2 regions of the Psychrobacillus sp. FSL H8-0484 genome follow, and region 2 is predicted to be linked to the other one. Evidence: riboswitches for the same ligand, from Rfam matches in the RefSeq annotation. Region 2 holds a riboswitch; the other holds the start of a gene.
The links. A riboswitch is a leader RNA that binds a small molecule or an ion and turns the genes downstream of it on or off. The one in region 2 is predicted to bind S-adenosylmethionine.
Positions count from the first base shown of each region.

Region 1: it holds a riboswitch for S-adenosylmethionine, as region 2 does, so the genes downstream of both, metA (homoserine O-acetyltransferase MetA) here and MHH81_RS17455 (bifunctional homocysteine S-methyltransferase/methylenetetrahydrofolate reductase) in region 2, are expected to answer to the same signal.

Region 1 is NZ_JBBOSZ010000001.1:1,762,762-1,770,087, forward strand. Features, by position in the region: gene shc (squalene--hopene cyclase) at 1-1,049, shown strand, start outside; gene MHH81_RS08320 (VOC family protein) at 1,502-2,440, shown strand; SAM riboswitch class I at 2,634-2,744, shown strand; gene metA (homoserine O-acetyltransferase MetA) at 2,825-3,733, shown strand; gene MHH81_RS08330 (alpha/beta hydrolase) at 4,189-4,833, shown strand; gene MHH81_RS08335 (MBL fold metallo-hydrolase) at 5,021-5,830, shown strand; gene MHH81_RS08340 (S66 family peptidase) at 5,852-6,868, shown strand; gene MHH81_RS08345 (GrpB family protein) at 7,109-7,326, shown strand, end outside.
Region 2 is NZ_JBBOSZ010000001.1:3,564,245-3,571,570, reverse strand. Features, by position in the region: gene MHH81_RS17465 (protoporphyrinogen oxidase) at 158-1,543, shown strand; gene MHH81_RS17460 (nuclease-related domain-containing protein) at 1,686-2,642, shown strand; SAM riboswitch class I at 2,861-2,965, shown strand; gene MHH81_RS17455 (bifunctional homocysteine S-methyltransferase/methylenetetrahydrofolate reductase) at 3,043-4,902, shown strand; gene metH (methionine synthase) at 4,883-7,326, shown strand, end outside.

The DNA of each region.
Region 1 (7,326 bases), 1.8 Mb from region 2:
TAAAGTCTATGAAATGCCAAATTGACGGGAAGACTCATATGCAATTTACCACAGCAACGGTATGGAATACAGCTTTAATTAGTCATGCCTTGCAAGAAGCAGGCGTTTCCGAATTAGATCCCGTTATAAAAAAAGCAAACCAATTTTTATTAACACGTCAGCATGATAAATATGGGGACTGGGTCATACACAGTCCTTCTAGTCTTCCAGGGGGATGGGGTTTCTCAGATGTAAATACAATGAACCCTGATATTGATGATACTACTGCAGCCTTAAGGTCAATCTGCAAAACCGTTTATAAAAATCCAAAGTTCCATACATCTTGGGACAGAGGAATCGACTGGGTATTTTCAATGCAAAATGATGATGGAGGGTGGCCATCATTCGAAAAAGGCGTGAATAATAGCATTTTGTCTATTATTCCAATTGAAGATGCTGAATATTTACTCGCAGATCCAACAAGTGCAGATTTAACGGGAAGAACATTGGAATTTTTCGGGGAATTCACTAACTTAAAGAAGAGTCACGACTCTATAAAGTTAGGTGTAAATTGGTTATTAGATCATCAAGAACCGAATGGATCGTGGTATGGCCGATGGGGCATATGCTATATTTATGGTGCTTGGGCTGCTATAACCGGGCTTGTTGCAGCAGGAATATCATCGGACCATCCTTCAATTCTAAAATCAGTCAAATGGCTTCGTGATATTCAAAATTCGGATGGGGGATGGGGAGAGTCTTGTAAAAGTGATCAAATGAAAACGTACATTCCATTGGGAGCCAGTACGTTAACTCACACAGCCTGGGCATTGGATGCGCTGATTGCTGCTGAAGACAAACTTACACCGGAAATAACATCCGGCATCAAATATATTTTAGAAAATAATGATAAAGTTGACTGGACAACATCTTATCCAAAAGGACAGGGAATGGCTGGCAGTTTCTATATTCATTATCACAGTTATCGATATATTTTCCCTCTTATTGTCCTTTCGCATTATCAAAAAAAATTTCCGAATGACAGCCTCTTAACTCTCAAGAACGAATAGGTATGAAAGGTGACAAACCATACTACGGTGTAAACGGAATAGTTAATTATATAAATCAGTTTTTTTTAATGAAGATGAATCTTGGGTTAATATAATGCTCATGTATTAAACGCTTCTAAATGTGATAGTAAGTATCTTTATTATCATTTGGTGCATTTAACGGGTACTTTAGTTAAAGAACATGGGTTGCTTAGGCAGCTCTTTTTTTATTGAACTAACGCAGCAGGTTAGTTGAACAAGCGGTATGAAAATTCCATTCTTTTTAAGTCGAATTTGACACATAAAGCGACGTTATAGTCATAAAAAAAGACCTTTTTCAAGCTCTAATAAAGCTATCGGAAACGAGTTTTAATTATTGAAGTTTTTTCCAACCACTCTCCAAATATAGAGATGGAGGATTTCATATGATAGTAATGCATTCATCACTTAATAAGTGGAACGAGGGGGATAATATGTCAGAAGTATTTTCTGCTACTAAAAAAGGTGCGTTTGTCATTCATCAAGATACACATGTAGGTCATGTCGTTTTAAAAGTAAAGGATTTAGAAAGACAAATAGCTTTCTATGAAGATGTAGTTGGCTTACAAGTAATTCAACGAGACGAAATAAATGCATCCTTAGCCGGAAAAGGTGGAACAAGAGCAATCTTAAAATTAGAAAAAACGGCAAATGAATTACAAGGAGCTAGAAGTACTGGTGTTTTTCATACAGCTTTTTTACTTCCAACTAGGGAAGCTTTTGCTACGAAATTATTTCATATATTAAGAAGTAAAAAGACGGTGGATAGTCCATTGGAGCAAGAACCACGCTTTACGCATTTTGAACGGTTTATTCCTATCGCTCGTTTAGACAGTGCAAGCGATCATGGATATAGCGAAGCATTTTATTTGTATGATATTGAAGGCAATGGAATTGAAATTTATGCGGACCGTCCTAGAGAAGATTGGACGAAATATCCAGGTGGTAGTAATCCCTTAAATTTCAAAGAGCTAGCAGAATTAGCGGACTTCGATACAGATGGAAGCATTCCAGCTACTACAACGATTGGACATGTGCATTTAAGAGTAGCGAATGTTCTAGCATCTACAAAATTTTATGTAGATGTCATTGGATTTGAAGAGCAAATTGTATTAGATTCTGCATTTTTTATTTCGGTAGGGGGATATCACCACCATATTGCAGGAAATGTTTGGGCAGGAGAAAATAATCCACATCCACCAGCAAATGCTACTGGATTAAAAGAATATACACTCGTACTTCCGACTAGTGAAGCTTTAGAAGAAGTTAAAAATCAACTTCTTCAAAATAATGTGGAAATGAATGAACAGGAACAGTCATTTTCTACAATAGATCCAAGTGGAAATGGTATTGTTTTTGAAGTCCTTTCATAAGAATAAGAGCGAGCTTTCACTTAAAACAATGGAAATCAACACATGAAAATAATAGGTTTTAAAGAAAGAACTTTCTAGAAGAATAGCTGTTAGGAGAAGTCTATTTCTCCATTTTGATTATTTTTAATTGTTGTAATATTATATTTATTGTGCTAATATTTACTAGATTAATAAACCAGTATATAAACGAATACTCTTATCAAGAGAAGCAGAGGGATATGGCCCTGTGAAGCTTCAGCAACCTCTGATGTTAATCAGAAAGGTGCTACCTCCTACAAGATTGAAAAGTCTTGAAAGATAAGAACTGAGTGCGATTCACTTACCCTCTTTTCTTATCCTTGAGAAAAGAGGGTTTTTATTATTTAAAAAAAAGGAGAGAATGTTATGCCAATTAATATTCCAAAACAATTACCAGCTGCTGAATTACTGAAAGAGGAAAAAATATTTATCATGGATGAGGACCGTGCTTTTGCGCAGGACATTCGTCCGCTTAATATTATCATTTTGAACTTAATGCCCGAAAAAGAAAAAACAGAATTACAACTTTTAAGGTTACTAGGTAATACACCATTACAAGTGAATGTAACATTCATGAAAACTGCCACTCATGAATCGAAAAACGTGAGTAAAACACATTTAGATACATTTTATACAACCTTCGAACAAATAAAGCATCGAAAGTATGACGGATTGATCATTACAGGAGCCCCAATAGAGCATTTAGAATTTGAGCGGGTAAATTATTGGAATGAAATAACAGAAATAATGGATTGGTCGAAAACCAATGTCACTTCTGTATTACATATTTGTTGGGGAGCACAAGCTGCTTTATATCATCATTATGGTATTGATAAATTTGAATTACCAAAGAAATGTTCTGGTGTGTTTAGTCACCGTTTGTCTGATCCAACCGTCCAATTAGTTCGTGGTTTTAATGACCAATTCTATGTGCCACACTCTCGATATACATCCGTTTCTTTTGAGGAAATTAAAGCTGATCCTCGTCTTAAACTCCTTTCGATTTCTGACGACGCCGGAGTTTTCCTCATTATTTCAAACGATGAGAAGCATATTATGATTACCGGTCACTTAGAATATGACGCCACAACACTGGCAGAAGAATATGTACGTGATGTGAATAAAGGAATAGAAATAGATTTACCGGTGAACTATTTCCCACAAAATGATCCAACACAACAACCATCGAATTCATGGCGCTCGCACACACACTTATTATTCTCGAATTGGTTGAACTATTATGTATACCAAGCAACACCATATGAGTGGGAATAATGGTTAATGGGGCTATCCGATGAAGGGTAGCTCTTTTTCATTTGTTTGAATTCTGAAAATGGTCTCGTTTTTATTAGAATTGGTTGCGGGTTTATGGTATTTAGTCTCGATTACGGGAGAATTGGTCTCATTAAGCCATTTAATGTAAGAAGTTCGACTGTTTTATAGTGTAATAGGTTTATTGCTGGAAGAATAATCCTAAATGAGACAAATGATGCACTGAACGAGACAAACTTAAGCATGAACGCGACAAAACAAGAGCCTAAGAAGACAAAGCCCAACGCGAAGACGACAAAAGAGGTTGCCAGTTGGTCAACAGCATGACCTCGTGACAACCTTTAGACCATTATTGAAAAATGTGATCGATTTCTTTTATTTCTTGTAGACAAATGATTAGTTAGGTAAAGGAAAAAAATGCTATGATTAGTTAAATTAAAAAGGAAGGGAAGATATACATGAACACAACATTTACTTATATTCATAGTGCACCACAAACGACCGATGAAAATAAAAAATATCCTGCACTATTTTTAATCCATGGCATGGGTAGCAATGAAAATGATTTAGTAGGACTTGTATCGAGTTTAAAAGAGAAATGTCATATTTTTAGTATTCGTGGGCCAATTAGCCAGCCACCTGGATATGCATTTTTTACAATTGAAGGGCTTGGTAAGCCACATCGTACGGTTTTTGATCAAGTTATCAAAGATCTTCAATCATTTATCCAAGAGGCAATGGAAGAATATTCAGTAGATAGGGAGCAAGTGTATCTACTTGGTTTTAGCCAAGGAGCAATATTATCTCAAACTTTAGCCCTTGTAATGGGTAAACAAATAAAAGGAATAGTTGCACTAAGTGGATATATTCCAGCCTTTGCGAAGGGAGAGTATGCAACACAACCCGTTGATCAATTGAATGTATTTATTTCACATGGTGAATTAGATAATATGCTCCCATTTGAATGGGGAGTTGCAAGTAAAGACTATTTCACCGAACAGGGAGCGAATGTTACATTTAAAAGCTATCCAATAGCACATGGTGTAGCAGCAGAAAATCACAGAGACTTATTAGCATTTTTAAACGAGAACATAGGTGAATAAAAGGATATCTCATCCGTCATGACGAATAGTATTCATCATGAGGGGTGTTTTTTTTATGTGTCTTGAAATAGCTATATTAAACCTCACTGGCATAATTTCTTCTATAAACAACCTATAAAATCGTTATCGACAAATCTCCTTTTACAAACGTCGATTTACTCGCTATTAAAGAATCGGGGGGAAAAACATGATTCAATATGATAAAGAGAATATGAGAGTTTTTCAAAGCTCTCTCTATAAAACTACATCAGCTGTAATAGAGCTGGATGAGGCAATTGTGATGACCGATCCGAATTGGCTGCCACATGAAGTAGATGAAATTAAGGCTTATGTAAATCAAATTAGAAAAGATAGAGCTCTATATATCATCTACACACATAGTGATTTCGACCATATTATTGGTTCGGGGGCATTTCCTGACGCAAAAGTGATTGCTTCTCAAGCATTTAACGAAAATAAACAGAAAGATGAAGCAATAAATAAAGTGCATTCATTTGATCAGCGCTACTATTTACAAAGAAATTATAAGCCGGAGTATCCTCTGGTGGATTATGTTGTAAGTAAAGATGGACAAAAATTGATCTTAGGAAAGAGCACCTTAACGTTTTATTTAGCACCAGGGCACACAAATGATGGCTTGTTTACTATCATTGAGCCTGCTGGGATATTCCTTTCAGGTGACTATTTATCAGATGTGGAATTTCCGTTTATATTTGATAGTTATCTGGAATATCTTAAAACGATGAATAAAGCTAAAGACATTTTTTCTCTGCATTCTATTTCCGTTCATGTACCTGGTCATGGTCATACAACGGAAGATAAAACAGAAATGGAAGACCGATTAAAATTTGCACAAGCATATCTGGATCAATTAATAGACATGAAAGAAAATATGGAAGAAATATTGAAGGGGAGATACATATTCTTTGACGGGATGAAAGATATTCATGTAGAAAACCAAAAGTTGGCTTTCAATGAAATAAAACAAATCCATTAGCATAGTAAGGAGACTCTATATATGATTAATTATCCTCATTTTGAAAAAGGAGCAACAATAGGAGTAACAGCAATATCATCTGGTGTACATGCGGAACTGCATGATATGTTCAAATTGGCATGCGAACGTATGAAAGCAAGAGGGTTTACAGTCATATGTGGTGATACTGTTTGGACCCAGGATAAAGCAAAATCAGCACCTGCTAAATTGCGTGCAGCAGAATGGAATAAAATGATGGTTGACGACAAAATTGATATAATTCTTCCTCCTTGGGGTGGAGAATTACTTATTGAGTCACTGGAATATATTGATTTCGAAAATATAAAGAATAAATGGGTATTAGGCTATTCAGATGTAAGTATACTACTGCTAGCCATTACATTGAAGACCGGTATAGCAACAGCACACGGCACCAATTTAGTGGATTTAAGAGGGGAAATTTGGGATGAAACAACTGCAATGTGGCGGGCTGTTTTATCTACAAAGTCTAGTGAATCTGTCGTTCAACACTCTTCACCCAAATATCAAAAGAAATGGGATCATGCGAATCCTTCTGCCTGTCTATTTCATTTAACCGAACAAACAGAATGGAAAACTCTATCAATGAGCAATGTGAAGATGCAAGGACGTCTACTTGGTGGATGTATAGACGTCATTAGACATTTAGTCGGCACTCCGTTCGGGGATGTAGAAAATTTTAGGGAAAAATACATCAAGGACGAGCCAATCATATGGTATTTGGAAAATTGTGAGTTAAACACAACAGACTTACGACGTTCTTTAGTACAAATGAAATTAGCGGGTTGGTTTGATCAATGCTCTGGTTTGATGTTTGGTCGAAGTAGTGCGGAGACAGCGGTTGATAATTATTCGGTAGAAGATGTTTATAAAGACATGTCAGACGAGCTAAATATTCCTATTATATATGATATCGACTGTGGCCATGTTCCACCTCAAATGACGTTCATCAATGGTGCTTATGCGGAAGTAGAGCTGGAAGAAGGTAAAGGAACTATTTTGCAAACCTTTAAACCGTAATGATTTACTTCATGTGTTAAGTAGAGGGGGCTATAAAGTGGATAGATTTTAACTAAGCTCTCAAAACAATCGTGAGAAAATGTGGTTTCTCATAGTTGGTATGTCATTAATTCTATCTTTAGTTTTAATCTTGCTTTTACCTCCAGAATTTCACTACATACCAAATTTACTTTTCATATTATCTGTGGTTGTTTATTTTGGATGGTTGTGGCGTGATCGAAAGAAAGAGGGGAAACGATGATGAAGTTAGGTTTAAAGAGAGATGAAGTCAAGTTAGTTCCTTATACAAGTGAATGGAACCGTGAGTTCTTAACGGTTAAACAGGAAGTAATAAAAACCGCTCATATTGAAGGAAATCGGATAGAACATATTGGCAGTACTGCAATTATGGATATGGATGCAAAGCCGATTATCGATCTATTAATTGGTGTAGATGATATAGCGAGTGTGGATGCTTC
Region 2 (7,326 bases):
CTTTTTGTACGATTAGAAATTTGACAATCCTGAAAACTATTAGAGATTTTTTGCAGAAATACATTGGAAGAGTGAGAGAAATCATACTATATATTTTTATTACTGCTTATACTAGGGATAGTGAGTTATTCTTGATTACATAGAAGGAGTGATAATTTTGAAGAAGGTAGTTGTAGTAGGTGGAGGAATTACAGGACTGTCCACTATGCATTATTTACATAGACTTAAAATAGAAAAATCACTAGATGTCGAATTGGTTTTAGTTGAATCCAATGATTACTTAGGCGGGAAAATTTACTCTGTTAAAGAAGCGGATTTCATCATGGAAGTGGGAGCAGACTCCATTGTAGCTCGCAATACAGGCGTTATGCCATTGGTAGAAGAACTGCAACTACAGGACGAGCTTGTTTATAATGCAACGGGAATTTCCTATATTTATACAAACAATGAGCTACACGCAATACCAGCGGATACCGTATTCGGAATTCCTACTAGTGTGGAATCTTTAAATAGCAGCACATTAGTATCTGAGGCTGGAAAACAGGAAGCATTAAAAGATTTTGATTTACCAAATGAAAACTTTACGAAAGAGAGTTCCGTTGGTTCATTTTTAGAGCATTTTTTCGGAAAAGAATTAGTAATGAAACAAATTGCTCCAGTATTGTCCGGCGTGTATTCTGGGAATCTGGACAAGCTAACCATAGCTTCTACGTTACCTTACTTAGTTGATTATAAAAACAAATACGGTAGTATCATAAAAGGCTTAGATGAAAATAAATCACAGTTTCAGGCTGCTGCGAATAAAAAATTCATCTCTTTTAGAAATGGACTTTCGACGTTAATCGATCGTATGGAAGAAGAACTGAATGAATCTACTATTTTAAAAGGAGTCCACACAACGAAAATTGTGAAGAATGGGACAACATACGAAGTATCGTTATCAAGCGATGCGTACATTGAAGCAGACTACGTAGTGTTAACGACTCCACATAATGTTGCGCAAGCAATATTGCACAATGAGGAATTAGATAACGATTTTAATAAGCTGAAAAACTCGTCACTTATTAGTATTTATTTGGGATTTGATATTCCAGACGAACAGCTTCCTGCGGAGGGAACAGGTTTTATCGTTTCTGAAAATAGCGATGTGAAATGTAATGCATGCACATGGACAAGTCGTAAATGGAAGCACACATCCAAAAACAGTCATTTACTTGTGCGAATGTTTTATAAGAGCACTAATCCCGCGTATGAAGGCATGAAGCATATGAGCGAGGACGAGCTAGTAGAAGTGGCTTTACAAGATATCGAAAAGAGCTTGAAGCTAAATGGTGAACCCCAAGTGGTAGAAGTAACGAAATGGAATGATCTAATGCCAAACTATCATTTAGAGCATGGCGAAGCAATTAAATCGTTGAACGAGAAAATGGATTCACTGTTTCCTCACGTAATGCTTGCAGGATGTTCCTATTATGGAGTAGGTATAGGAGCTTGTATTAAAAATGGGAAAGAAACGGCTGAGTTAATAGCTGAAAGAATGTAAGAATTTAATTGTGAATGCAAATTTGGGGCCAAAATTTAATTTTGGTCCTTTTTTTAATATGGAAATGGAATTGTCGTTGTTTTAGTGAAATTTACATTTATTGTTCATGTGATACGATGCGAATGGGGGTGGTTTATTGATAGTGAAAACACGTTCGAATGAGTACAGTTATATTGGTTTAAAGTTGTTAGAAAGACGATTGCCAGAAATGCACGGCATGAAGGATTTGATTCATTCGAAAATGCATATGGCGAAGGCTGGAATTCACGGGGAAGTGCGAGTGGACGGGGTGTTTCAGAAGTATTCCTTTCCGTTTGAGTACGTGGTGTTGCATGATGTAAGTTTAGAATCGTATGGAAAGTTTCAGATCGATTCAGTATTTGTTACGCAGTACTATGCGGTTATTTTAGAGAGTAAAAATATAGGTGGAAGATTGCGTTTTAAGCAAAATCCTTTGCAACTAGAACGAGAAAATGATGAGGGGAAAGTGGATGTGTTTGAAAGTCCAGAGGGACAAATTGAGCGCAATATATATTTGCTCGATGACTGGTTGCAAGTACGCGGAGTGAGGATTCCTATTTATGGTGTGATCGTATTGACGAACTCGAAGGTATTGGTAGTGGAGTCATCTGTGAAATATCCTACGATACTTCATCAAACGATTCCTGTGTTTCTGAGGAATATTACTCGAGAGAAAGTGTGTTTAGAGGTGGATGAAATGCATGAGTTAGCAGCGAAAATGGTGGCGAGCCATCAATCGTATTTTCCTTATCCCATGTGTGATCGATGGGGCATCCATCCGAATGATTTGCTGACTGGGGTTTGTTGTGAGAAGTGTGAAAAGTTCGGAATGGTGAAAAGGAAAAATGGCTGGAACTGTTTGAGGTGTGGTTATGTGGATCGACTCGCTCACGAGAAGGCGATTTGGGAGTGGTTTGTATTAGTTGGGGAGAGTATTAATAATCGGCAGTGTCGATATTTCTTAAAGTTGGAATCTTTCCAATCCGTTTCACGTATATTGAATTCAATGGAGCTTATGAGAGAGGGAACAGCAAAAAGAAATACAATTTATAAGTGGAATTGGGACTTAAATAGGTGAATCGGATAATAAAGTAGGATTATCGGATAATAAACGATCATAATCGGATGATTACCCATGAAAATTGGATAATAAATAAAAAGAATCGGATAATAACCAATTACAATCGGATAATCTTCTCATCTCAAATCAGAATATCTAGAAAATTCTAAACACATCTTGACGCTATAGTTGAATAAAGGTAGTATAATCCTAATATTAAAAAACTGAATAGTGAATTCTTATCAAGAGAAGCTGAGGGACTGGCCCTTTGAAGCTTCAGCAACCAGCCGAAAGGTCAGGTGCTAAATCCAGCAGACATATTATGGTCTGAAAGATGAGAAGGTACGAATATTGCATACTCGTAAAGCCTTCTTTTTCATAGAAGGCTTTTTTTGTATTTTAGAGAGGATGAGAGCGAATGGGATTGTTAGAGAAATTGCAAAGAAATATGTTAACTGCAGACGGTGCAATGGGGACACTGCTTTATTCATACGGAATTGATTATTGTAATGAAGAATTAAACATACAGAAACCTGAGATTGTAGAGAAGATTCATCAAGACTATATTGCTGCAGGAGCAGATATTATCCAAACGAATACATATGGAGCAAATGCGATTAAGTTGGCGCGATACGGGTTAGAGCATCAAGTGAAAGAAATCAATGAAGCGGCGATGCAAATTGCGAAGAGAGCAGCTGCACCAGGAGGACAATTTGTGCTTGGGACGATCGGTGGCATCCGAGGAATACGTAAGAGTGATGCTTCCATCAGTGAAATTATTGCAACGCTTGACCAGCAAGCAACTCAACTTTTATCGGGAAATCCAGATGGTTTACTGTTAGAGACGTACTATGATTTGGAGGAGCTAACTACCACTGTGACTCATTTGCGCAAGATGACGGATACGCCAATCATTGCCCAAGTATCGATGCATGAGCCAGGTATCTTGCAAAATGGCTTATCGCTAAATGAAGCCTTGCATCAGCTAGCAGCAATTGGGGCCGACATTGTAGGAGTCAATTGCCGATTAGGACCTCATCATACAATCCAAGCGTTTGAAGGGGTCACACTCCCTGAAAAAGCGTTTCTTTCAGCTTATCCAAATGCGAGTCTGCTCGATATAGAGGATGGACGTATTGTATATGAATCCGAAGCAGATTATTTTGGTAAAGCAGCATTATACCTAAGGGAAGCAGGTGTCCGGTTAATCGGTGGATGCTGTGGAACGACACCTAAACATATAGAAGCGGTGAAAAAAAGAATCGGTAATTTACCTCCGATTACAAATAAAATAGTAAAGCCGAAAACAGCCATTATTATTCAAGAAGCAGAGCCAACAATCAATCAGCCACTCCATGAAAAAGCGAAGACGGAAAGAACGATTATTGTTGAATTGGATACGCCACGACATTTGGATACATCTACTTTCATGGAAGGGGCTGATAAGCTTTATGCCGCTGGAATTGACGCAGTCACGATGGCAGATAATTCACTAGCTTCTCCGCGAATTAGCAATATGGCAATGGGATCCATGCTAAAGCTGCAAAATAATATTCGTCCACTTGCACATATTACTTGTCGTGATCGCAACTTGATTGGCTTGCAATCACATTTAATGGGGCTTGATGCACTTGGCATCCATGACATACTGGCTGTAACTGGCGATCCAACAAAAATTGGAGATTTCCCAGGTGCAACAAGTGTTTATGATGTCTCCAGCTTAGAGTTGCTTCAATTAATTAAACAGCTAAATGAAGGTATTTCATTCTCGGGAAAATCGCTTCGAAAAAAAGCAAACTTCTCCGTTGCAGCAGCTTTCAATCCAAATGTTCGCGTACTCGATCGTGCTATCAAGCGACTAGAGAAAAAAATAGAATGTGGAGCAGATTATTTCATCACGCAGCCTGTTTATACAAAAGAGAAATTGCATGAAATATATGAAGCAACCAAACATCTATCTACACCTATTTTCATTGGCATTATGCCGCTCACGAATAGCCGTAATTCGGAGTTCTTGCATAATGAAGTACCTGGTATAAAATTATCAGACGAAGTGCTGGAACGTATGCGCTTATGTGGCGAAGATAGAGAGCGCGCGACTGCGGAGGGTATACAAATTGCGAAAGAACTAATCGATACTGCTGCAGAATTATTTAACGGTATTTACATTATTACGCCGTTTTTCCGATACGATATGTCACTGGAATTGATTCGCTATATTAAAGAGTTTGATGAAAAGAAAGCGAGAGAAAACAGCTATGTCCAAACATCTAATTGAGCAGCAGCTACAAAATAGAATACTTATCATCGATGGTGCGATGGGTACGATGATTCAAAATGCCAACCTTTCCCCAGAAGATTTCGGTGGAGAAGAATACGACGGTTGTAATGAATATTTGAACATTATAAATCCAAATGTTATTGAACAAATTCATCGAGAATACTTAGAAGCTGGTGCTGATATCATCTGTACAAATACATTTGGTGGAACTCCAGTTGTGTTGAATGAATACAATCTTGGGGATCAAGCACATGATATTAACTTTCGCGCAGCGCAGCTTGCGAAGAAATGTACGGAAGAACTTTCTACACCAGAATGGCCGCGTTTTGTAGCTGGAGCAATTGGACCAACGACGAAAACATTGTCAGTCACTGGTGGAATTACGTTTGATGAATTAACGCATGACTTTTACGTACAAGCAAAAGCTTTAGTCGAAGGTGGATCCGATGTTATCTTACTAGAAACGAGTCAGGATATGCTGAATGTGAAAGCTGCTACAATCGGAATAAAACAGGCATTTGAAGAAACAGAAATAGAACTTCCTATTATGATTTCGGGCACAATCGAACCAATGGGAACGACGCTCGCTGGTCAAAGCATCGAAGCCTTCTACATTTCCATTGAGCATATCAAGCCACTTTCTGTTGGATTGAACTGTGCAACTGGACCTGAATTTATGACGGATCATATTCGTACCCTTTCCGAGCTTTCAAAAGGATATGTAAGCTGTTATCCGAATGCAGGGTTACCTGACGAAGAAGGGCATTATCATGAGTCACCAGAATCGCTCTCTAAAAAACTAAGAGGCTTTGCAGAAAAAGGTTGGCTAAATGTAGTCGGTGGATGCTGTGGAACAACTCCTGCACATATCCAAGCAGTTCGCGAAGCAGTGAAAGACCTTGCACCACGTAAACGAGCGGAAGCAGGTCATGGCCATGTTGTGTCTGGAATTGAACCCCTTCAATATGATGAATCGATGCGTCCTTTATTTATTGGAGAACGTACCAATGTTATTGGGTCTAGGAAGTTTAAACGATTGATTGTAGATGGGAAATTTGAAGAAGCTTCTGAAATTGCGCGTGCCCAAGTAAAAGGTGGGGCACATGTAATTGATATTTGTCTTGCAAACCCAGACCGAGATGAGCTGGAGGATATGACACATTTCATGAAAGAAGTCGTAAAAAAAGTGAAAGTGCCACTTGTCATTGATTCGACGGATGAAAATGTTATTGAAGAAGCATTGAAATATTCACAAGGAAAAACAATTATCAACTCGATTAATTTAGAGGACGGAGAAGAACGATTCGACGCGGTTATGCCACTTGTGAAAAAGTATGGAGCAGCAGTTGTAGTCGGAACGATTGATGAAGTTGGAATGGCTGTTACACGTGAGCGCAAGCTCGAAATTGCTGAACGTTCGTATGATTTGCTTGTAAACAAATGGGGACTTGCGCCAGAAGATATTATTTTTGATCCATTAGTATTTCCAGTAGGTACGGGGGATCAACAATACATTGGTTCGGCAGTAGAAACGATTGAAGGTATTCGATTAATAAAAGAAAAGATGCCACGTACCTTAACGATTCTTGGTGTAAGTAATGTATCATTTGGACTTCCTCCAGTAGGGCGTGAAGTATTAAATGCTGTTTACCTATACCACTGTACACAAGCAGGACTTGATTATGCGATTGTGAATACAGAGAAGTTGGAACGATTTGCGTCTATTCCGCAACAAGAAGTGGAAATGGCGAATGAGCTTTTATTCACAACGACGGACCAAACACTTGCTGATTTTACAGACTTTTACCGAGATAAAAAGAAAGAAAAGACAGAAGATGATATTCCAAAAACTGTTCCTGAGCGTCTTGCTTATTATATTATCGAAGGAACAAAAGAGGGGCTGATTCCTGATTTGGAAGCTGCACTTCAAATGTATGAAACTCCACTGGAAGTCATTAATGGACCATTAATGGAAGGGATGTCCGAAGTCGGGCGTCTATTTAATGGCAATCAACTAATTGTTGCAGAAGTACTCCAAAGTGCGGGTGTCATGAAAGCATCTGTTGCCCATTTAGAGCAATATATGGAGAAAAAAGAAGATGACTCTGGTAAAGGGAAAATCGTGCTTGCAACTGTAAAAGGCGATGTACATGATATCGGGAAAAATTTGGTGGATATCATTTTAAGTAACAACGGATATAAAGTGATTGACGTTGGAATTAAAGTAACGCCTGCTACGCTAATCGAAGTAATTCGGAAAGAAAAGCCTGATATCATAGGCTTGTCCGGATTGCTCGTTAAATCGGCGCAGCAAATGGTTATTACAGCACAGGATTTTAAAGAAGCGGGCATTGACGTTCCGATTCTTGTAGGGGGAGCGGCTCTTTCTAGAAGATTTACTGAAACTAAAATTTCTGCGGA